Parabacteroides timonensis: one gene and its partner. The protein of the gene in region 1 interacts with the protein of each later gene in a pairwise test. Links are inferred from orthologs where the notes say so. Each region holds a gene or a part of one and is shown in the gene's direction. Other genes may lie near its edges.

Region 1 (11,295 bases):
TATTTTACAAACACAAAGCACAACAAGTATATGAGCTATTTAATTAAACCTGCAGGATATAAAGCTTTGCTTAACTTATCTCAGACAGAAATGGGGATTAAGAAAATCAAAGACTTTTTCCAGCAAAATTTATCTTCCGAACTACGGCTACGCCGTGTTACGGCACCTTTATTCGTTCTTAAAGGGATGGGTATCAACGATGACCTAAACGGGACGGAACGTGCCGTGACCTTTCCGATCAAGGACTTGAACGACTCAAAAGCCGAAATCGTACATTCACTGGCCAAGTGGAAACGTCTTACCCTGGCCGACTATAATATTGAAGAAGGCTACGGAATCTATACCGATATGAATGCTATCCGTTCGGATGAAGAACTGGGTAATCTCCATTCACTGTATGTAGACCAGTGGGACTGGGAACGGGTTATGAGCCCCAGTGAACGCAATATCGAATATCTAAAAGAGATCGTACGGCGTATTTATGCCGCTATGGTTCGCACCGAATATCTGGTTTACGAAATGTTCCCGAACATCCGACCGGCACTTCCGCAGCAGATTCATTTCATTCATTCCGAGGATTTATTGCAAAAATATCCTACCTTTACACCGAAAGAACGGGAAGACGCTATTTGCAAGGAATACGGAGCCGTATTTATTATCGGTATCGGATGTAAACTGAGCAACGGAGAGAAGCATGACGGACGTGCCCCGGACTACGACGACTGGTCGACTGTGGCTGAAAACGGCCAGACCGGACTGAATGGCGATTTGCTGGTTTGGGACGATGTATTGAACCGCTCGCTTGAATTATCGTCTATGGGTATCCGTGTGGATAAAGAAGCTTTGGAACGTCAACTTAAGATCTCTAATGCCGAAGAAAAGAGAGAACTATACTTCCACAAACGTCTACTGAGCGGCGAACTGCCCCAAAGCATCGGTGGTGGTATCGGACAAAGTCGTTTGTGTATGTTCTATCTGCGCAAAGCCCATATCGGAGAGATACAAGCAAGTATCTGGCCGGAAGAGATGCGTCAGGAAGCCCGTGCAGCAGGAATGCACTTAATTTAGTTGACAATTGATATAAATATGGATGTAAAGATCGAAAAAAGCTGGAAAGAACGGTTAGCTCCTGAATTTGAGAAAAGTTATTTTAATGAGCTGATCAACTTTGTAAAACAGGAATACCGTCAGGGAGCCGTATATCCTCCCGGACCTTATATCTTTAATGCTTTTGAACATTGCCCGTTTGAAAAGGTAAAAGTGGTCATACTGGGACAGGACCCTTATCACGAGCCGGGACAAGCGCATGGGCTTTGTTTTTCGGTGCAGGACGGAACGCCTTTCCCTCCTTCTCTGATCAATATATTCAAAGAAATAGAAAGCGACCTTGGTAAACCGATGCCCAACAGCGGTAATCTGTTGCGCTGGGCTGACCAAGGCGTGTTATTACTGAACGCAACACTGACGGTTCGTGCACATCAGGCCGGTTCACACCAGAACAGAGGATGGGAGGCATTTACCGACGCTGTCATTCACAAACTGGCTGAAGAACGTAGCCATATCGTTTATATCCTCTGGGGATCATACGCACAACGGAAAGGTGCATTCATCGATGCTTCACGTAATATGATATTGAAGTCAGCACACCCTTCACCCCTTTCGGCTTATCGCGGCTTCTTCGGGAACAAGCATTTCAGCAAGGCGAACGATTACCTGATAGCGACAGGTCAGACACCTATTGAATGGTAACATTAATACCAGCTTTGCCCTTCACGCACATTACTGCTCTGGTTATACTTCAGGTCTTTCAACAAGGAAGAACTTACAGCGATAGAGAAGGTGTACGATTTATACGGCCCTACCGGTACAAAACTTGCTGACATCTGGAAACAGTGCAGATTACGGGTGACATTACAAGTCATGAACGAAATCTTGTTATTGTCGAAGTCGTAAGTGGCATTGAAGTTAAAACTCCAGTTCTTGGTCGGCTGGATATTTCCGTTAAAACTCAATGCATGCGTCAGTTTGTATTTATACTCCAACTTGTTGGGATCGAAGTCTCCGTAACGCAACTGCATACTGTAATTGAATGATAAACTCCATGGGATCTTAGTGATCAGATAACCATCCGAATCATACTCGCCGGTATCTTTCTTCTTTCCACGCAGACGACCACCCTCCTTCTCTTCCGGTGGATTGGCATCATCGGGATTCTCGGCAGTCAGGTCTTCGAGTTCGCCATCGCCGATATTATCTTCAGGTATGTTGCTGTCGGTTCCACCTCCGAACCATTTCTTAAAGGTATCGTTATTAAAGGTATAAGCGAAGCTGGTTCCGGTATTACGCAAACGGCCGATACCTTTTCCTGCTTTCCAACGTGGAATATCTACCCTGACAGGGTTACCCTTGCTGTCCGCTTTGTAAGTATAGGTATCAAAAGTTCCGTTCAGATTTAAGGTATAGCTTTTCGAGAACTTAAGACGTAAACCGACAGACAGGTCACTCCATTTGAAGGAGTCGGCAGCCATATTATAACTCATTCCCAACGATAACTTATCGATCAGGCTGATCTTACGGAAGCCGGTAGTGTCACGATCGGATTTGATTTTCATTTCGACATTGTTATCCAACGTAAAGTTCAAGCTCCCCTGCTTTCCATTAGGGATAGAACCGTTATGCGCGAAAGGAGAATAAACATAATCGATCGGATCGCCGTTAGCATCGATATACTGGTAATGATCGTAGAAACCGAAAAGACTTCCCCCAAAGTCGGGAGCTGCACTAATGCTGACAGACGGCTCAAAGCGGTGACGGATCATCTGCACCTTATCTCCCAGGAAAGGAAGCGGTTTATAGAAACCATATAAGGTAGTCGAAGCAGATACAGATGCGTTATAATTGTAGATACGGTAAAATCCATAGGTTGTATCACGGTTTACCAGGCTGTTCAATTTCGGGTCGAACTGTTTCGTAATCTTACTTGTATACCAGCTTTCCTTATAATTAAATGAAGGAGAAATGTTGATATATTTAAATGCCGTAAACGTGGCACTGACCGGAATACTATGTTCCATCGAGTTCTTCCAGTCCTTGATAAGATTTGACTTGAATAATAAGTTTTCCTTTGTTGTGATACTATTCTTGAAATAGCCGGAATAACTCATCGAAATCTTTTCATACCAACGTTCTTTTCCGATAGGGTTCTTACGTTTGAACGGGAAGATACGGCTCAATGTGATTGTCAGGTTAGGCAAGGTGACAGCGATAGACGAGTCCCTGGATGACTGGTTGACATTCATTGTAGCGGAAAGAGAAAGCGGGTTATTCGGAAAACGTTGTGTTATATTGATACTCGAACCTTTTGTATTCGAGATAGCGTCCGAGTTATTCGTATTTAAGAAACCGTTCGCTTTATTACGGTCGAAACTACTGGTCGAGAAGTTCACACTGGCAGAGAAAGTACGGTACGGATTTGCTTTCGGGTCTTGCGAGTGTGTCCAGTTCAACCGGAAGTCTTTATTCAAACTATAGTCGGGAAGCCCTTTATCACCAAACTTCGTTACCTGGTAAGCGGCATTGAAATTACCGGAGAACAGGTATCGTTTCCTATAAGAGGATTGCGCCTGAAGCCCCCATGAACCTTTGGTATATATCTCACCGGTAACAGCCAGATCGATATAATCGCTTAAGGCAAAGTAATATCCCCCGTCACGTAAACCGAACCCACGATTGGAGTCGTCGGTATACGTCGGCATAATCACACCGGATGAATAGGTACTCGAGAAAGGGAAGAAACAAAAAGGCAATCCGATCGGATATAGCGGTACATCTTCAATAACCATATAAACAGGGCCTGTAACGATATTCTTTTTAGGCCGGACCTTGGCTTTGGTCATCTGAATATAGAAGTGAGGATGATCGTGTTCATCGCAGGTCGTATATTTACCGCCTACCATGTTCAATACATCGTCGTCCATCTTCTTTGTACGCCCGGCAGTTACATACCCTTCCCCTTGCTGGGTAATCACATCGGTGATATATCCCTTCCGGGTCGTAAAGTTATAACGCATCGTCTTCGATTCATACTCCTGATCGCCATCCTTGAATAAAGGATAACCGAACTCGTCACCGATCGAATCGAGGCCGAACTTCGCGAATACCAGACTGCTGTCCATATTCATCTCGATCACTTCCGCCTGTAGTCCGATTTGCTGGTACTTAACATCGCCTTCACCGTACAGATAAGCCCAGTTACCTGCAGTCATTACGATAGAGTCTTTAGCCTGGTAAGCCACAGGAGCATCCAGGCCGGTCTGCTTCTTGGGAACAGTATCAGAAGCTAAGACTGTACTGTCGGTCGCAACAGGGACTATGGTATCCCCAACAACAGCCAACACAGTATCCGTCGGGGCAACCAGCTCCTGCGAATACATCATCAAAGCCCCGGCGAGGAAATATAATAGGATAATTAAGCCTCTGTATTTCATTAATTAAGTTGACAGATGACAGATGATAGTTGACACATAAAAGCGAAAGAACTATCAACTGAATTGTTACAGCATGCAAATGTATAACAAATTAATGAGCCCTTCTGCTTTTATTCCCCTAAAAAGAGTTTACACCAGTTATCAAAACGTATAACGGTCTCCTCGCCATACTTTACAAGACCTTGTTTTACTTTCTCGACCGGCTTCTCTTTATCTAACTTCGTCTTACTATAAAATTTGTCGGCAAAGCAAATCAATTGCTCTTCCAACGAAACCGGCACCATGACCCGGTGAGGCAACGGAAGGTGTCTCTCTTCTATCATTTCCAGGGTGATACCGGTTCCTGTATGCCGTTCGCATACCAGAGCATGACGCGGGAAGCCTTCTTGCCGCATCAGGTCGGCACCTAAATAACCATGACAAATATATTCTGCCGAACCATGGCAATCGATCTCCGGTGCGTTACACTGAAATATGCCGATATCATGAAGCATAGCAGCTTCTTCTATAAACGGAAGATCGAGATCCATTTCCGGGTGCAAGCGGGCAATGCTTAACGCTTTGTCGGCTACACTACGACTGTGTGTTACTAAAATATGCCAGGCATCCGATTCTGCCGGATAATACTTTGAAATAATATCAAGAGGATTCATTTTATCTATGCTTTATATTCAGACCGCAAAGATACACATATTTTAAAATCAACCGCGGCAGCCCAGACTGTCTTCATCAGGATTTATCTCACGCACGGCCTCTTTCACCTCCTTTTTAGTCACTTTTCCTTGGGTTGCTACCTGCTGCACCGGATAACGTCCTTCTTTACGATCCAGTACTAAAGCTTCTGTTTTCGCTTTTTCTTTGATTCTTGGTAATTTCGTTGCCATATAATTATTCATTTATGTTTACGATATTTCAACAGGATGAAGAAGCGGATAGTTCATGGGAAACATGTTAAATATAAACACTTTTAATCCGCTCTATAGCTTTTATGCAACGAACATTTGCTACTTTTGTAACCAAGATACATTAGGAAACATATTATGAAAACAGTTTTCAGACTTACGCTTTGGCTTCTTGGTATACTATTTTTACCTAGAATTCAAGCGATTACCCCTCAGGCTCCCCTCGTACTCGGAGCCGAACGAATAGATGTGGTAACCCGCCTGTTACAGGATAAACAAGTCGGACTGGTTGTTAACCAAACATCTATCCTCGAGAAACAGCAGAAGCATCTGTTGGACGCCTTACTGGAGCAAGGTATCCAGGTAAAAAAAGTATTTGCTCCCGAACATGGTTTCAGAGGAACCGCAGATGCCGGAGCCGATATTAAAGACAGCCGCGACCTGAAGACCGGTATCCCTATTATATCTATCTATGGAAAAAATAAAAAGCCGACAGCCGAACAGTTGCAAGGACTGGATGTAATCGTATTCGATATACAGGATGTAGGAGTCCGCTTTTATACTTACATAAGCACGATGCATTATGTGATGGAAGCTTGTGCCGAAAACGGAGTAGAGTTTATCGTGCTCGACCGCCCCAACCCGAATGATTTCGTAGACGGACCGATCCGTAAAAAAGGATTCGAGTCATTTGTCGGTGTAGATCCTCTTCCTATATTACACGGCCTGACGATTGGCGAACTGGCCTGGATGATAAACAGCGAAGGATGGCTGAAAAGTTCACCCGACAGTTGCAAGTTGCATATTGTCAAGATGGAGAACTGGCGGCATGGAGATCCTTACTGGTTACCGGTCAAGCCCTCTCCCAACCTGCCTAACGACCAGTCGATCCGCCTCTATCCCTCGCTTTGTTTCTTCGAAGCTACAAATATCAGCATCGGACGTGGTACTTATTACCCATTCCAGGTAATCGGTTTTCCGGACAGGAAGTACGGGGATTTCTCTTTTACTCCGGTGTCGCTTCCCGGGTTCGATACCAATCCCTTGCAAAAAGACAAAGAGTGCTACGGTATAGATCTTCGAGAATATCCTTTTGAAGGTGGCCTGAGCTTACACTTCTTCCTCGATTTCTATAATAAGGCCGGAAAAGACCAGGCTTTCTTCTTCTCACGCCCTCATTGGTTCGATTTACTAGCGGGTACAAAAGAACTCAGATATCAAATCGTGAGAGGATTATCGGAAGAGGAAATACGGGAAAGCTGGAAACCGGAACTGGACAGTTATAAACAGATGAGAAAGAAATACCTGCTTTATCCGGATTATCCCGTAAAAAAATAACTATTTCCTAAGAACCGTTGATTTTGTTCACCTTTTAATTATCTTTGCGTGCAATTACGGAAATAAAATACACAGTGTTATACGTCGGTACGGTTGCCCGTGTATAACACTGTGCATTATATAAGCAAACTAATAGAAAAGGGCAGAGCAATTTAACGGGATATATTTCTTGAAAAGTTTTTTACAAATACTGTTTTTCCTTCTTTTATTCATTCCGGTGAAAGAGACAGGAGTATTAAAAGCACATACAAATGAGCCTTTATACAAGATATTGGTAATACACTCCTATACAGAAGACCTTGTGGCCTACTCTAAATTCAGCAATTTGATCTCTGAAAAGCTGGAAAAAAAGAATATCAATACCGATGTCCGTACATTCTACCTGGATAGCGAACGCTATAACGAAGCAGAAGAAAATGCGAAGATGTACGAATACCTCGACTCGATCCGACAATGGAACCCGGATATCATCTTAGTAAATGACGACCAGGCCACCTATACATTGATGGCATGTAACCATCCTTTCGGAAAAACAAAGCCTGTGATCTTTTCGGGAGTAAATTTTCCCAATTTCCCTTTATTGGATCAACACCCAAACTTCTGCGGATTCTGGGATAAACCGGATTACATCACCACAATCGAACTCATAGAAAAACTATACGGTCCCTCCAATATACTTTTCTTCAAACATGCCCGATTTATGGGAAGGGAGTCTTTCAGGACTATTCAGGAGGAAGTGAGAGGTACGGGCAGAACCATACGGATCGGTTTATTCCATCAAAAGAAAAATGAATATCCTGAAGATATCTGTCCCGGCGAACCGGGTAAGTCGATCCTGTACACCACGGAAACGGCTTTTCTCTCGGCAAAAGGACTATTGGCAATCTTCCAGAGCAAGCCATACACCGCTTGCCTGCAAATCATACTCGACTTCGATGTCTTAACGATCGGACGTCTGGCTAATGTCCCCAATTTTACCGTTATCAACAACGGTTTTAATGATGGTAAAGGAATTACAGGCGGTTATTTCACCACGCTGGAAATACAAACCGATATCGTATCGGAAAGAGCTGCAGCAATTATCAACGGGAAGAAACCTTCAGACTTTCCTCTGGCAGAGAGTCCGAAAGTCTATGCCTTCGACTGGGACGAGATGCAGCGTTTCGATATAAAAATGAATGAACTACCGGCCGGCAGTGTCATTTATAACCAGCCGTTCTATGAACGTTATCACAAAACGATGATAATAGGAGGTATCTTCTTCCTGGTACTCGTTATTTATGTCATTACCCAACTATTCTACTTATATAGAAACGAATACAAACGCAAACGGCAAATACAAACAAACCTGATAAAAGAAAGACGTTTCCTGCGGCTTGCCATGGAGGGAGGAAATACCTATGCCTGGCGACTGGAAAACGGAGTCTTCATTTTTGAAAACGATTTCTTTACCGCCAATCAGATTATACCGCGTAAAATGCCGCTTGACGAATTATTATCCTTAACACATCCGGACGACCAGGAACATCTGAGTAGTCATATCCGGGATATAAACTCCGGGATATGGGAAGAAACGACTATCCAATGTCGTTTTAACTTCAGTGGGAAAGGATATAGCTGGTGGGAATTACGTTATAATCACGGAGAAGATAAATCTGAACCCGATCAAACAGTGATAGGTCTTTGCCTGAACATACAGTCTTTCAAGGAGAAGGAACAAAAACTCATCATCCTGCAGGAGAAAGCGGAAGAGGCCAATAAGATGAAATCGGCTTTCCTTGCTAATATGAGCCATGAAATACGAACTCCCTTGAATGCCATTGTCGGCTTTTCGAACCTTTTACAGGAAGATACGGATCTGGGGGAAGAAGAAAAAGAATTATTCAAAGACACGATCAACAAAAACAGTAATCTATTATTGAAACTGATCAACGACATCCTGGAACTATCACGCATCGAGTCGGGTCGTATGAGTTTCACTTTCGAGACATTCAAACTGAATGACCTGATAGAAGAGATCTACCAGACACATCATCTGCTGATCCCTGCCCACATACAGTTTATAAAAGACGTTCCGGAAGTTTTCGTAGAGGTATATGCAGACCGTTTCCGGCTTACCCAGGTGATCACTAACTTTATCAACAATGCTGTCAAATTCACGAAGAACGGATACATCAAATTGGGATACAATTATAACCAGAATGAGAAGCTGGTATATATCTACGTGGAAGATACAGGTATCGGTATGTCGAAAAGTGCTCTCGATAAAGTATTCGAGCGATTCTACAAGCAGGATGAATTTGCGCAAGGTACCGGTCTCGGACTCTCCATCTGCAAGACCATAGCCGAACGGCTGAAAGGAGATGTCCTGGTCAGCTCCATGGAAGGCAAAGGCAGTCGCTTCACCCTAAAGATGCCCGCTAAACAGATATAAAAAAAGGCGGCCCCATTACAGAACCGCCCCAAGCGCTTTACAACATTACCTTATTTCTTTTGAATAACCATCAACTTCCCATTATCTGTTCCATAGAGGGCTATTATATTCACTGGTTTTGTTTCTCCTTCAGCTTGGAAACGAACCACCTTATTCAATGCTTCCAGAAATTCCTGCTCACCCTTCATGTCAGGACAAGCCATACGGGTGGTAGCAACCTGCGGAAACTTGATGATGTTTTTCTGTGCATCCGTATACTCGATGTTACCGTTCATACGGTTACAGCCGGCGTTACCAGACAGATGTTTACGGGCAACATCGATCACAATCAATTGTTTGCTGTCTGCGGGGTCCAGTTTCTTCCCGTTCAGTTCTACGACACTCCATTCACCGTCGAGATCAGAAAAGGAGGCCACAACGGCTTTCTGAGATTTACAGGAAGCAAATACGGCAATACCTACCACAGCCAGACAGAGAAATAAATACTTCTTCATCTCTGATTAGTTTTTAGACAGGACTAATAACACGTTACCATCTTTATCAACCAGCGTCATTTCATTCTCCGAACTACCGGCTTTTACTGCATTCACATTAACCATAGCCTGCATGATAGCATCTTCCGTCGCCATATCCGGACAAGCCATCATTGTAGCTGCTCCCGGAGCGATCGTGATCGCTGAAACATCATTGGCATCCAATGTAACAGTGGTATTGAACATATTGCAACCGGCATTACCGTGCAACTTATTCTGTGCCATATCGAATTCCATATATGGAGGTAATCCTTCTTTCAAGATCTTTTCGCCTTTTACTTCAATTACATTCCATTTACCTTCCAGTTTCTTAGCATCTGTTTTGGCTTCAGAACAAGAAATCATCATTCCCAATACCATCGGAAGCATTAATACATAAAAAATTACTCTTTTCATAATCTATACTATTTGTTATATCACTTACAGAAATAAGACGTCAAATACGCCTAAATTGTTCCGCAAAAGTAAGCTATTTAGTCAACATTAACAAATGGATACAAATCATGCGAATGTACCACTTTATATTTTCCGTAAGTTTGCAGCTCGATGGATAAACAATAAAAGAGGATATAATGAAGGGATTCAACATTGCACCTATTTTGATCTTATTATTCATACTAGGTCTCTCCTGTAAAAACACGCCCGAACAAACCGAAGAAGAAGTCGACAGCGAATGGATCGACAGCCAGCAACGCGTCTATCAATATGGCGTATGTATAGATACACTGGACGTGAAAGATTATAAGATGAAGAACGGCGACAACCCGGCTTCTATTTTTTCCAGCTTGGGCTTTTCTGCTTTGATGGCAGACAGTATCAGCCGGTCGTCTGTTGAAGTGCTCGACCCGACCAAACTACAAGCGGGTATGCACTACTACACATTCACAATGCAGGACAGTACGGCACAGATCCGTTACATCGCTTTCGCCAAGTCGCGGACAGATTATGCTGTGATCGACCTTACCGGCGATACCATACGTGCCTACGAATTCAATAAACCGATCACCTTAAAAAGGCACTACGTGGAAGGTACGCTGAATTCCTCTCTATGGAACGTTCTCCAGTCGAACGGGGTGAACCCGTTGCTGGCAATCAATATTGCCGATGTCTTTGCCTGGCAGATAGATTTCTACGACGTAAAAGAGGGCGACTCGTTCCGTGTACTGTACGATATTGCTTATATCGACGACACGACCGCATTAAATATAAACGGTATCCGGGGAGCTGTATTCAATCACCAGGGGAAAGACTTCGTTGCTATTCCTTTTACCCAGGACAGCGTATTCGAATATTTCGATCAGGAAGGAAACAGTTTACGCAAGGCTTTCCTTAAAGCACCGTTAGATATATTCCGCATAACTTCACGCTTCACCAATGCTCGTTTCCACCCGATATTGAAACGTTACCGTGCGCATCATGGAGTCGATTATGCGGCTCCTGTCGGGACACCGGTAAAAAGCATCGGGGCCGGAACGGTTATTGCCAAAGGTTATCAGAACGGTGGCGGGAACTTCCTGAAAGTAAAGCATAACTCGGTATATACTACCACTTACATGCACCTAAGCAAGTTCGCCAAGGGCATACAGGTCGGAAGTCATGTA
Region 2 (11,786 bases), on another replicon or contig:
CTGGAAGTACACACGACCTGGTGCTCCGTAACGGGGATGCAATCTATATACCTCAGCTACAAAGTACCGTAAAGGTGAGCGGTTCTGTTACCTATCCCAACAGTATCACCTATACAAAAGGAGCCTCCGTACGCGACTGCCTTTCACAGGCCGGAGGATATAACGACATTGCCCGCAAATACCCGATCGTTATTTATATGAACGGTAAAGTAGCCACTACACGCAGGGTCGGCATCTTCTTTAAGCGTTATCCTAAAGTCGAACCGGGATGTGAAATCGTCGTACCTTCCAAGACACAACGCGACAGACGGTCGAACCTGGCTGAAATACTAAGTATAGCGAGTTCTACAACCTCTATGGCTGCCATGGTTACTTCAATAATAAATAATTTAAAATAAGTAATGATGGATACAACAGAAAACAAACAATCCGGAGCAGAACAGGATATAGACATTATCGCTATCGCCCGGTATCTGTGGTCTAAGCGAAAGCTACTAATAAAAAGTAGTATTATAGCTATACTGGCCGGACTTATCATAGCTTTCAGTATCCCCAAAGAATATACAACGACCATCAAACTTATGCCTGAAACAAACAATCCGGCTAATAAGATGGGAAACCTGGGCGGATTAGCTGCCATAGCAGGGATAGATTTGAATAGTACAACCAGCCCGGATGCAATCTCACCGGAATTGTATCCGGACGTGGTTCACAGTACACCTTTCCTACTGGAACTATTTCCGGAACAGGTAACCAATAAGAAAAAGACATTGTCGGTCTCCGTATTCGATTATCTGGCCGAACATCAGCGGGATGCGTGGTGGAGTTATATCCTGAAAGCGCCACTAAAAGGGTTATCATACTTAATCGGACTTTTCGGAGACCAAGAAGAGAAATCAGATAAAGTCGACCCTTTCTTCCTGACCAAAGAGCAGGAGAATATTATTAAGGAATTGCAAAGCAGAATATCCGTCTTTGTCGATAAAAAGACACAGGTGGTAACCGTATCCGTCGAGATGCAAGACCCGGTTATTTCAGCGCAGATAACAGAAAGTGTAGTAAGTAAATTACAAACTTACATTACCAACTATCGGACACAAAAGGCCAAACAGGATCTTGAATTCACCGATAAAGTACTGAAGGAGGCCCAGGCCGCCTATTATAAGGCACAAAAGGCTTATGCTACTTTCGAGGATAGTAATAAGAATATCATTTCAGCCAGTTACCGGACAGAACAGGAAAGATTGCGCAATGAAATGACGCTGACATTCAATGTCTATAATACACTGGCACAAAAGTTGGAACAGGATAAACTGCGGGTACAGGAACAAACACCGATCTATACGATCATAGAGCCGGCTACTGTCCCGCTAAAAGCATCAGCACCTAAAAAGGTACTGATACTTATCGGTTTCCTGTTTATTACGCTGACGGGAATGGCCGGTTACCTATTAATCAAGGATAAACAATTATTCTAACAACTCTGTCTCTTCCTGTCAGGACCGGCTGATCTGCAATCCTTTATCCGAAAGCCCCATTTCTACAAAACGGGCATTCGGATTACGCGGAGAAGCCGTCAACTGTTTACGTATCAGCAAAGCAGCTTCCGGGTCTTTTGCTACGATATACAAATAGCCGCCACCTCCTGCTCCAGGTAGTTTATAACCTAAGGCATACTCTTTTATCTGCGCGATCAGTTCTTCTACCGCAGGAGGATTCGTTCCGGAATCGAGTGCCTTCTTCTGTTCCCAGGTCTTTGCGATAAGTTTACCGTACATTTCAAAATTACCGCATTGAATAGCATCGAACATATCCAGAGCATGCGTTTTCATTTCTGAAAGCAGACGAAGATGCGTGGTACTATTCAGGAACATACCTTGTACAATCTCTGCCAGGATATTCTTGGCCGTACGGGTTATTCCTGTATAATATAACAAATGACAAGCCTGATATTGCGGGTCGGTAAACAAATATTCCGGTAACCAGCGCACGGAAGGATTCTGATTGAAGCCTTCTCCTGTCTGTAACAGTTTCAGACCATGTAATACCCCGCCATACTGATCCTGCCAGCCCCCGCCTGTTGTAAGCAGTTGCTCTAAAATCAAGGTACGATATCCTATCTTACTTTTATCCCACGCCAGACCACAAAAATCGGATATTGCTCCAAGCACGGTTGCTGCCAAAATGGAACTGGTCCCGAGTCCCGATCCAGCCGGAATAGCCGCCAGTAAAGTAACTTCCAGTCCACAACCAAAACTTTTCAACTGATCTTTCAGTGAAGAGTGATGCGTTGCAGAAAATTCAGGGATAAAGCCGGCTAGAGACAAAGCCGCTTTTGGGATAGAGAAAGGAGAACCGATCTTTTTATAATCACGCAATTCATCCCAGGTAGAAACAACTTCCATCGCCCCCAGGTCGATAGAACGCAAGATGATCTTATATTCTTTCGAAGGCTTTACATATACCTGCAAAGGTGGTTGACCGTTCAACTCGATGGCTACATTGACCACATTCCCTCCGGCGTACATGCAATAAGGAGGAGTATCAGTCCATCCACCAGCCAGGTCGATACGGACCGGACTTCGCCCCCACACAATTTGGTCACGATATACATTCAGATAAGGAGATTGCTTTTCTCCGGATACAGAGCCGATCAACCCTTCCCGTAATAAAGAAAAGGCTTCCTGTTGCTCTCCCTCATACGGTTTCCCTTCCAATTGTAATACACGAGCCCGAAACATCCGGTTATGTATCTGTTTCATCAAAGGTGTTTCAGAATGAAGTACATCCGGTAAATCCAGATTCCCCCCTGAAAATTCGCGAGCAGCATCTGCCAGGTCCAATTGGTAGAATACGCTTTTCTCGTGATTGGCTGCCAACATAGGCCAATTGGCATAACGGAATTTCTCACGCTGGACAAAGAGTCTGCTCAGGTTGGCACGATCGGATAATTCATTCGCTGACATTTTCTCTGACGACTTCCATATATCCCTGCCACTTTGCAGTTCCGGTTCAGAAACCATCCACCGCATAACCAAACCCAATTCTTCTATATTCTTACAAACTGGGAATAATGCAGCATTCTGTAAGTCAGCGAAAGCCTCCAATAGGATGCCTCTTTCCTCTGCCCACTTAGCGACAGGATATCCCATAAAAACAGTTTTCTCATCAGTCGATGCTCCTTTAAACGGATCATTGAATCCATACGGACGGGCCACCCAGTCCTGTTCTCCGACAGGTACAACATCAAGACAAACACCGGACGGGATATCTAACACCCAATCATTTTCAGGAACTCCGGTTATAATATGTCGGTTATCCAGCTTCCAGTGCTTACCTATATAGCTGTTCTCAATCCATAACTCCGAGTTCGCGGCAGTCAGGGTAATATTAATCGATGCATTCTGCACAAACATGGCAGGATGAGGTTTAACCTTCCGGTGCATGATAGCCCGCTGGTCGCGGACCAGATTCTGCACGGTCAGCGTCGAAGAGATCAGTTCGCGGCTCGTCCCATAATGATAAAACTCCCCTCCCTCCAAAGGAAGGATAGCCACACTCAACTGGTTCAACTCATCATCAGGAATACGGGGGTGTTCACCCAAAGCCAGTCCGAATTCGGAATAGAGGTCGTACGACTTCATTGTCTTTCCATCGGCTGTATACGAGTGTTTCATCAGCAACTCCATAGCCCGATCACTTAGTAACCACACGCCTATATCCATCAGAAAAAGATGGGCCTGGGCCAACTGCCCCAGATCGGCCAGAGATGGTTTCTGAAGCATAAAGTCAAGCTTATCGGGTGTCTGCCTGTTCGACACGAACACGCCATGATTGGTTGCCAGGGCCGGATCGACCCACAGCCCGTAACAAACGACATCCACATCCGGAATATCTTGCAACGGTTGACTATTTCGTATATATACATCCCCACTGGCAATCAGTGTATGGAGCGATTCAGGGGCTTTCTCCATAATCTCCTCATAGAGAGGAAGCTGTAAAGACAATAGATTTTGCGATAACTTCTGTCCCCTCGCCCACCGGAAAACAGGAATCGGTGTCAATATTTTTCCGGAAGGAGCATACCCCGGTAAACGCCGGCTCTGCCCTCCGGCATGCAATAATATTCTTTTTTCCCTACCCAACCATTCCTTTACCGGTGTTTCCGGAGCTTCATTTTGCCGGCAAGCTTCCACCAGCCAGGTAGTACCTCCCCCGGATCCTAAACGGTCACCAACCGGATCGGATGTGCAAAACCATTCATTCCTGCCGACTTTCGCGATTTCATGAAAACTACTCACCAAATTGGGAGGGAGCGATAACAACTTTTTCATACTTATAATTACATGGAAACGATGAAAATCGCTTCTGTTTAATAATCTATTCTTTAATACAAAAGTAATTTTTCCTACTCAATAGCACAATAAAACAATCCAGATATTATTTTTCGATCCTGTTTTGGATGTGCCGACATTGAATTTTAATTTAATTTCACAATTCAGGATACTATTGATTTAAATTATTATATTCATATTTGCAGGGAAAAACAACTTACATATCCAGTTGACGATAAAAAACGTTGGTTTTTACTAATCACCCCTTACCATTTAGTTTTCTGACGTATCTTTAGTTATTCATTTAATTTTCAGATTGTATGATATACGGTTATGTAAGAGTCAGTACAGACAAACAAAGTACTGAAAATCAGCGATTCGAGATCGAAAAATTCGCAAAAGTAAAGAACATGCGTATTGATCGTTGGGTAGAAGAAACAATCAGTGGTACAACTGATGTTGCAGAACGGCAACTTGGTAGATTAATTAAACAAATCCGTAAAGGGGATGTTTTGGTCACAACCGAATTATCCCGGTTGGGTCGTAATCTTATGCAGGTTATGAGCTTTCTCCATCAATGTATGGAAAAAGACATTTTCGTGCTTACGGTAAAAGAACGCTACGAGTTAGGAAACAACATCAACAGTAAAATTTTGGCTTTTGCTTTTAGTTTAAGTGCCGAAATTGAACGTAACCTGATTTCCCAACGAACCAAGGAAGCATTGGCCAGAAAAAAGAAAGAAGGGACCAAGCTTGGTCGTCCTAAAGGTGGTAAATCCGAGTTGTATAAGTTATCTGGAAAAGAAAGCCAGATACGCAAACTTCTGCAGGAAAAGAAAACCAGATTGTATATAAGTAAGAAGTTAGGAGTAAACCGGCAAACACTGAGAGACTTTATGAAAATGAATCCTGAGTTGGATTAAATATAGAAATATTAAGTTATTGTCAACCGGAGAGTTACTGTCTAAATTGTTAAACAATGCAATCCCAGCTAATGAAACCTAAGCTAAATTGTTTATTTAAACTTGTTTGTTCTAAATATGTGGAAGACACTTGTCCCAAAGAATTCAAAGTTAAGAATGTTTGTGTTCTGAAGGGATATTTTACACTTTATTTCATGATGATTATAAGCACTTTAGAATTAAAACTTAATCAAGAAATATTTCAGATTGGATGATTCACATATCAAAGGCAAACATACAGTCAATCTTCGGATAAAAACAGATATTTTTGGGTATAAAACTGTGATTGTAACAAATACACCCAAGGACGAAAATTCAAAGAATATAAAAATATGGACACAAGCTTATAAAAATAAAATGCAGAATAATCAGATAGCTGGACAACCAACTTAAAATGGATAAACAGCCCAGTTCCCACTTTAGTATAGAATTATATTTGTAATAGTGAAAACCTGTTATTTTTATCTCGTTTTTACACATTATTATACTATAAATTAATTAATAGTGAATAAATACACTATCTTTGGGATTATTAGTGCTATCAAGAATATTCGTAGAACCTTATAAAAGAAAACAGTATGGAAAAGACACTTGTTATATTAAAACCATGTACCATTCAACGAGGTTTGATCGGTGAGATCATTTCCCGTTTTGAAAAGAAAGGATTAATACTCTGTGGCATGAAAATGACCTGGTTGACTGATGATCTCTTAAGCGAACACTATGCCCACCTCAGAGAAAAATCCTTCTTCCAAAGAGTAAAAGATGCCATGGCTGTATGCCCGGTCATTGTTTGTTGTTGGAAAGGAGTCGACGCAGTACAGGTAGTTCGTACCTTGGCCGGAGCAACAAATGGCAGAAATGCTGCACCCGGAACCATTCGCGGTGATTATAGCATGAGCGTACAGGAAAATATTGTACATGCATCCGACTCTCTCGAAACAGCAGAGATCGAATTAAAGAGATTCTTTAATGAGGATGAACTATTTGACTATAAAATGAATTATTTCCCCAGTCTCTACGCAAACGACGAATTTTAAGGATTCAAAGATATAATAAAAGCCGGAAAGGAGTTGATAAGTCTTCTCTTTTCCGGCTTTCTTATTTCAGATATCTCATCCTATCCTCCCGGACCGGATGAACAACCTCATTACTAATCTAAAAATCTAATACCATGAAAAACACACTATATCATATAAACAAGCCCTTTGCATGAAATGTTTCCAAATAAATAAAGAAATTCATTGCAGTTGTATTATTCCCGAATTGAACCTATATTTGTACTGTATTTTAAACATGAGTACAGACAAAAATTAAAAGAAAACAATATGCACAGTTGGTTTGAATGTAAAGTCTCCTTTGAAAAAGTACTGGAGAACGGAATGCAAAAGAAAGTAACAGAACCTTACCTGGTCGATGCCCTCTCCTTTACGGAAGCAGAAGCACGTATCATCGAAGAAATCCGCCCGTTCATTTCCGGCGAATTTACTGTTACAGACATTAAACGCGCACGCCTCTCTGAATTATTCTTCAACGAAAACGGCGACCGTTTCTACAAGATCAAGGTCTATTTCATCACGCTCGACGAGAAAAGCGGTGCTGAGAAAAAAACAGCAGCACAAATGCTTGCCCAGGCATGCACATTAAAAGAAGCCATCGCCGTACTGGAAGAAGGCATGAAAGGGACAATGGCCGATTACACGATCGCATCGGTTACGGAAACCATGCTGATGGATGTTTTCCCCTTCTCTGCCAGCGACGACAAAACACCTAAATCAGGAGAAGAACTGATTGCTGAACAGAAGAAACAGGCTGAAGACAAAGCACAGGAAGCATGAGCATCTCCCAGAATATAGTACAGCTAAAGGCATCGTTACCGGCAAACGTCACGCTGGTAGCCGTGTCTAAGTTTCATCCGGCAGCAGCATTGGAGGAAGCCTACAATGCTGGCCAGCGTGTCTTCGGCGAAAGCAGGGCACAGGAGCTGACGGCTAAACAAAAAGTACTACCGGGTGATATAGAATGGCATTTTATCGGTCCGCTGCAAAGCAATAAAGTGAAAGATATCGCACCTTTTATCCATACGATCCATAGCATCGATTCTCTTAAATTATTGCAGGAAGTAAATAAGCAAGCTTTAAAAAACAGCCGTGTTATCCGTGTCTTGCTGGAAATACACGTTGCACAGGAAGAAACAAAACACGGACTGTCACCAGACGAATGCCGCGAACTTCTGCAAAACGAACAACTCGCCGAACTAAGGAATATTCAGATATGCGGATTGATGGGAATGGCGACCTATACAGATGATACAACGCTCATCGAACAGGAATTTCACACCTTGCATGAACTTTTCAGTGAATTAAAATCTATATATTTCAAAGGAAATGATAATTTTGCAGTGTTATCCATGGGAATGAGCCACGATTATCCGATTGCCATTCGTCAGGGTAGCACTATGATACGGGTTGGAACCAGTATTTTCGGCGAACGCGAGTACTAATTACATTAAAATTGAATCTGACATGATTGACATTAAAACCCAATACGCGGGACTAACACTTCGCAATCCTTTAATTGTAGGAAGTTCAGGTTTGACAAATAATCCTGAGCGAAACAAAGAATTCGAAAAAGCCGGTGCCGGAGCCATTGTTCTCAAATCTCTTTTTGAGGAACAAATCGAAATGCAGAGCGATTCGCTTATGCAGGACTCCGATTATCCGGAGGCCGCTGACTATATCCGCGGTTATGTAAAAGCAAACCAGGTAAACAACTATCTGGAACTGATCAAAAAGACGAAAGAACAGTGCACCATTCCTATCATTGCCAGCATCAACTGTTACAAGTCTGATGTATGGATTGATTTTGCCCGCCAGATAGAGTTGGCAGGAGCAGACGCTCTAGAACTGAATGTATTCTTCCTTGAAACGAGTTTGGAATACAACCCCGACGAGATACGCGACCTCTACGTCAATATCATCCGGAAAGTAAAGGAAACGATTTCAATACCTGTTATTATAAAGATCGGGAAAAATGTCGGAAATATCCCGGCACTGGTCAACACATTAAAGGTAAACGGAGCAGACGGTATCGTTATGTTCAACCGTTTCTACCAGCCGGATATCGACATTAATAATATGCAGATAGTATCCGGCAATGTGTTCAGCAACCACTCCGACCTAAGTGATACGATCCGTTGGACCGCAATTGTATCCGGAAAGGTACCCGGAATAAGCATTGCTTCTTCTACCGGTATTCATGACTGGGAAGACGTGATCAAATGCCTGTTGGCAGGAGCTTCAGCCGTACAGATGTGCAGCGCATTATATACACATGGCGGTGAAATCATTTCACAGGTACTTACCTGCATAGAAGAATGGATGCACCAGGCACACTATCAAAGCCTGTCACAATTCCAGGGTAAACTGAACTATGCCAACATTCCTAATCCGGCAATGTACGAGCGTTCACAGTTTATGAAATACTTCTCAAACAGAGACTAAATTCATCTTATAAAATAAAAATGGACAAGGTTGAGAAGCCTTGTCCATTTTTTTATCCCTTGATCATAGTCAAAAGCATTTTAAATCGTTCTGTAGCAGTTAAAGCATGCGGAACGTTCGCCGGAAGTACCAACGACTCCCCTGCTTTCATTTTCGAATGATTTCCATCAACTACTATTTCCATTTCACCTTCCAATATTTGAACCAGGGCATCAAAAGGAGCGGTATGCTCACTCAGTCCCTCCCCTTTATCAAAAGAAAACAAGGTTATATTACCTGCTGCACTTTTTACAATCTGTTTGCTGACTACTCCGCCTTCAGAATAATCAACCCAACTACTTAAATCAACTACAACTCCTTTTTGAAATAACTTTTCCATTTTATCCGAATTAAATGTTTTACATTTCTTTCCAATATTCCTTATTAGAACAAGTTCCAAAAAACAAATGTTCTAACCGCCTTTATTATAGAAAGAATAAAATATTTTCCACTAAACACTATTTATATCTGAAATATTATTATATTTGCACCATCATTAAAGAAAACAAGATGGAAGCAATTTGCGTAATAAAGGACATCTATAAAACATTGTACCAATTTGAGAAAGCATTCTCGGAGGTACATGAGATCACAATCAATGAAGCCATGCTGCTTTGCTGCCTGAAAGACAACCTGGCAAAATCAGCCGGTACGATTTGTGATTATATCGGTTTATCGAATTCACGAGTATCCAAGGTTATTACTTCCGTCGAAAACAAAGGATTCATCCACCGTGCAATCAGTAAGGAAGATAAGCGGCAGATGTTCTTCTCTCTTACCCCGAAAGGTAAAGAGAAAGTTCAGCAGATGATGAATGCCGAATTGCGTTTCGATAGTCTGTTCGATAAATTGCAACAATGCATGAAAAAAGGGTAAAACCTTTTTTTATCAATATGTTTTCCATTGACAAATATGTATAATAAAAATAATATATCTACAACATGAAATACTTAATAGTTGGAGGAGTTGCCGGTGGAGCTACCGTAGCAGCCCGTTTACGCAGAATCGATGAAAATGCAGAAATAATCCTGTTCGAACGAGGCAAATATGTCTCTTATGCCAATTGCGGACTACCTTATTACATTGGCGGAACTATTACTGAGCGCGACAAACTGTTCGTACAGACAGCGCAGGGATTTACCGCCCGTTTTAATATAGATATTCGTACCGAGCAGGAAGTCACAGCCATCCATCCGAAAGAAAAGACTGTTGAAATAAGAGAACTCAATACAGCCCGGACATACATTGAAAATTATGACAAATTAATTCTTTCTCCCGGAGCGGAACCGCTTCGTCCCGGCATCGAAGGGATCAATAGCGATAAGATATTCACATTACGTAATGTACCCGATACAGACACAATCAAAAAATACGTCAGCCGGAATAATCCGCGCCATGCAGTAGTAGTGGGCGGTGGATTTATCGGATTGGAAATGGCAGAAAACCTGCATCATCTAGGCATCCAGGTAGCGGTCGTTGAGATGGCAAACCAAGTCATGGCTCCGTTGGATTATTCCATGGCTGCCATTGTACATCAGCAATTAATAGAAAAACAGGTGGACCTCCGCCTGGAAGATGGTGTATCTCGTTTCGAAGAAACACCTGAAGGGATCATCGTTCATCTGCGTAGCGGAAAACAGATTACAACCGACCTGGTATTACTCAGTATCGGAGTTCGTCCTGAAACCAGGTTGGCAAAAGAAGCCGGATTATCCCTGGGATCATTAGGAGGCATTGCCGTAAACGATTACATGCAAACTTCCAATCCGGACATCTACGCCTTGGGAGACGCCGTTGAAGTACTCAATCCGGTAACAGGAAAACCAGCCCTGATCCCACTTGCCGGGCCGGCTAACAAACAGGGACGCATCGTTGCCGACAATATCGTGTTCGGCAACCGTGAAACATACAAGGGCACTATCGGCACCTCTATTGCAAAGGTATTCGACCTGACAGTTGCTGCTGCCGGAGCCAATGCCAAGTTGTTAAAACGCGAAGGTATCCCCTATCAGTCGTCGTATACGCATTCGGCATCACATGCCGGTTATTATCCGGGAGCAGTCCCGATGTCTATCAAAATATTATTCTCACCGGATAACGGACAGCTGCTGGGCGCACAGGTTGTCGGATTCGATGGAGTGGACAAACGGATCGAAATGCTAGAACAGGTTATACAACGCAAAGGGACAGTCTACGACCTGACCGAACTTGAGCAGGCCTATGCTCCCCCCTATTCATCGGCAAAAGATCCGGTAAATATGGCCGGATATGTGGCAGAAAACATTCTTACTAAAAAGGTAGAGGTTATAGATTGGCGTAAAATAAGCCAACTGAATAGCGACACCATCCTGGTAGACGTACGCACGGCCGACGAATATTCTTTGGGATCTATTCCGGGTGCAATCAATATACCGGTCGACGAACTCCGCAACCGCCTGTCGGAATTGCCTAAAGATAAACCGATCGTGGTGACCTGTGCCGTTGGTCTGCGCGGATACCTGGCTTACCGCATTCTGGTTCAGCATGGCTATAAAGATGTAAAAAACCTGTCCGGTGGTTATAAAACATGGAGTATCGCGACCGCTAAACCGGTTTTAAAACAGACCGAAAGTAATCAACAAACAACAAAACCGGAAGAACCGTCTGCTGTAACCTCCGCTCGCCCTGCTTCACAGAAGACCGTACAGATCGATGCCTGCGGCTTGCAATGCCCCGGACCGGTTATGCAATTGAAAAAGCATTATGCCGAAATAAATACAGGCGATCGTTTGCTGATCACAGCCACCGACCAGGGTTTCGGCAAAGACGTAGGAGCCTGGTGCAACATGACAGGGGCACAATTGGTGAGTGTCGAGAATAAATCAGGTATCATTCACGCCACAATCGAAAAAGCAGAACCCAAAAGTTCCTGCAAAATGGTAAACGGGGCCGACAATAAAACACTGATC

What was found.
Region 2: the proteins of BQ7394_RS03575 (region 1) and ndk interact in binary tests that used the Escherichia coli proteins (3 or more experiments, as listed by UniProt). The link is inferred for Parabacteroides timonensis from one-to-one orthologs.

What each region holds. Positions count from the first base shown.
Region 1 is NZ_LT669940.1:704,384-715,678, reverse strand. Bases 31-2,917 are described here. They hold BQ7394_RS03575 (uracil-DNA glycosylase), read left to right. Parts: upstream 31-1,086; coding sequence 1,087-1,749; downstream 1,750-2,917. Other genes in these bases: BQ7394_RS03570 (putative LPS assembly protein LptD), read right to left, coding at 1,752-2,917; asnA (aspartate--ammonia ligase), read left to right, coding at 31-1,068. In the rest of the region: more of BQ7394_RS03570, read right to left, coding at 2,918-4,487; BQ7394_RS03565 (HDIG domain-containing metalloprotein), read right to left, coding at 4,598-5,140; BQ7394_RS03560 (hypothetical protein), read right to left, coding at 5,189-5,371; BQ7394_RS03555 (exo-beta-N-acetylmuramidase NamZ family protein), read left to right, coding at 5,528-6,727; BQ7394_RS03550 (sensor histidine kinase), read left to right, coding at 7,029-9,161; BQ7394_RS03545 (META domain-containing protein), read right to left, coding at 9,212-9,655; BQ7394_RS03540 (META domain-containing protein), read right to left, coding at 9,662-10,090; BQ7394_RS03535 (M23 family metallopeptidase), read left to right, coding at 10,267-11,295. UniProt on the Escherichia coli protein: Excises uracil residues from the DNA which can arise as a result of misincorporation of dUMP residues by DNA polymerase or due to deamination of cytosine.
Region 2 is NZ_LT669941.1:2,091,227-2,103,012, forward strand. Bases 4,901-7,605 are described here. They hold ndk (nucleoside-diphosphate kinase), read left to right. Parts: upstream 4,901-5,874; coding sequence 5,875-6,336; downstream 6,337-7,605. Other genes in these bases: BQ7394_RS15970 (master DNA invertase Mpi family serine-type recombinase), read left to right, coding at 4,901-5,257; BQ7394_RS15990 (DUF4494 domain-containing protein), read left to right, coding at 6,625-7,134; BQ7394_RS15995 (YggS family pyridoxal phosphate-dependent enzyme), read left to right, coding at 7,131-7,605. Outside these bases: BQ7394_RS15955 (SLBB domain-containing protein), read left to right, coding at 1-398; BQ7394_RS15960 (Wzz/FepE/Etk N-terminal domain-containing protein), read left to right, coding at 405-1,478; BQ7394_RS15965 (bifunctional fucokinase/fucose-1-phosphate guanylyltransferase), read right to left, coding at 1,497-4,334; more of BQ7394_RS15970, read left to right, coding at 4,655-4,900; more of BQ7394_RS15995, read left to right, coding at 7,606-7,799; BQ7394_RS16000 (dihydroorotate dehydrogenase-like protein), read left to right, coding at 7,822-8,799; BQ7394_RS16005 (cupin domain-containing protein), read right to left, coding at 8,852-9,178; BQ7394_RS16010 (MarR family winged helix-turn-helix transcriptional regulator), read left to right, coding at 9,349-9,714; BQ7394_RS16015 (CoA-disulfide reductase), read left to right, coding at 9,780-11,786. UniProt on the Escherichia coli protein: Major role in the synthesis of nucleoside triphosphates other than ATP. The ATP gamma phosphate is transferred to the NDP beta phosphate via a ping-pong mechanism, using a phosphorylated active-site intermediate.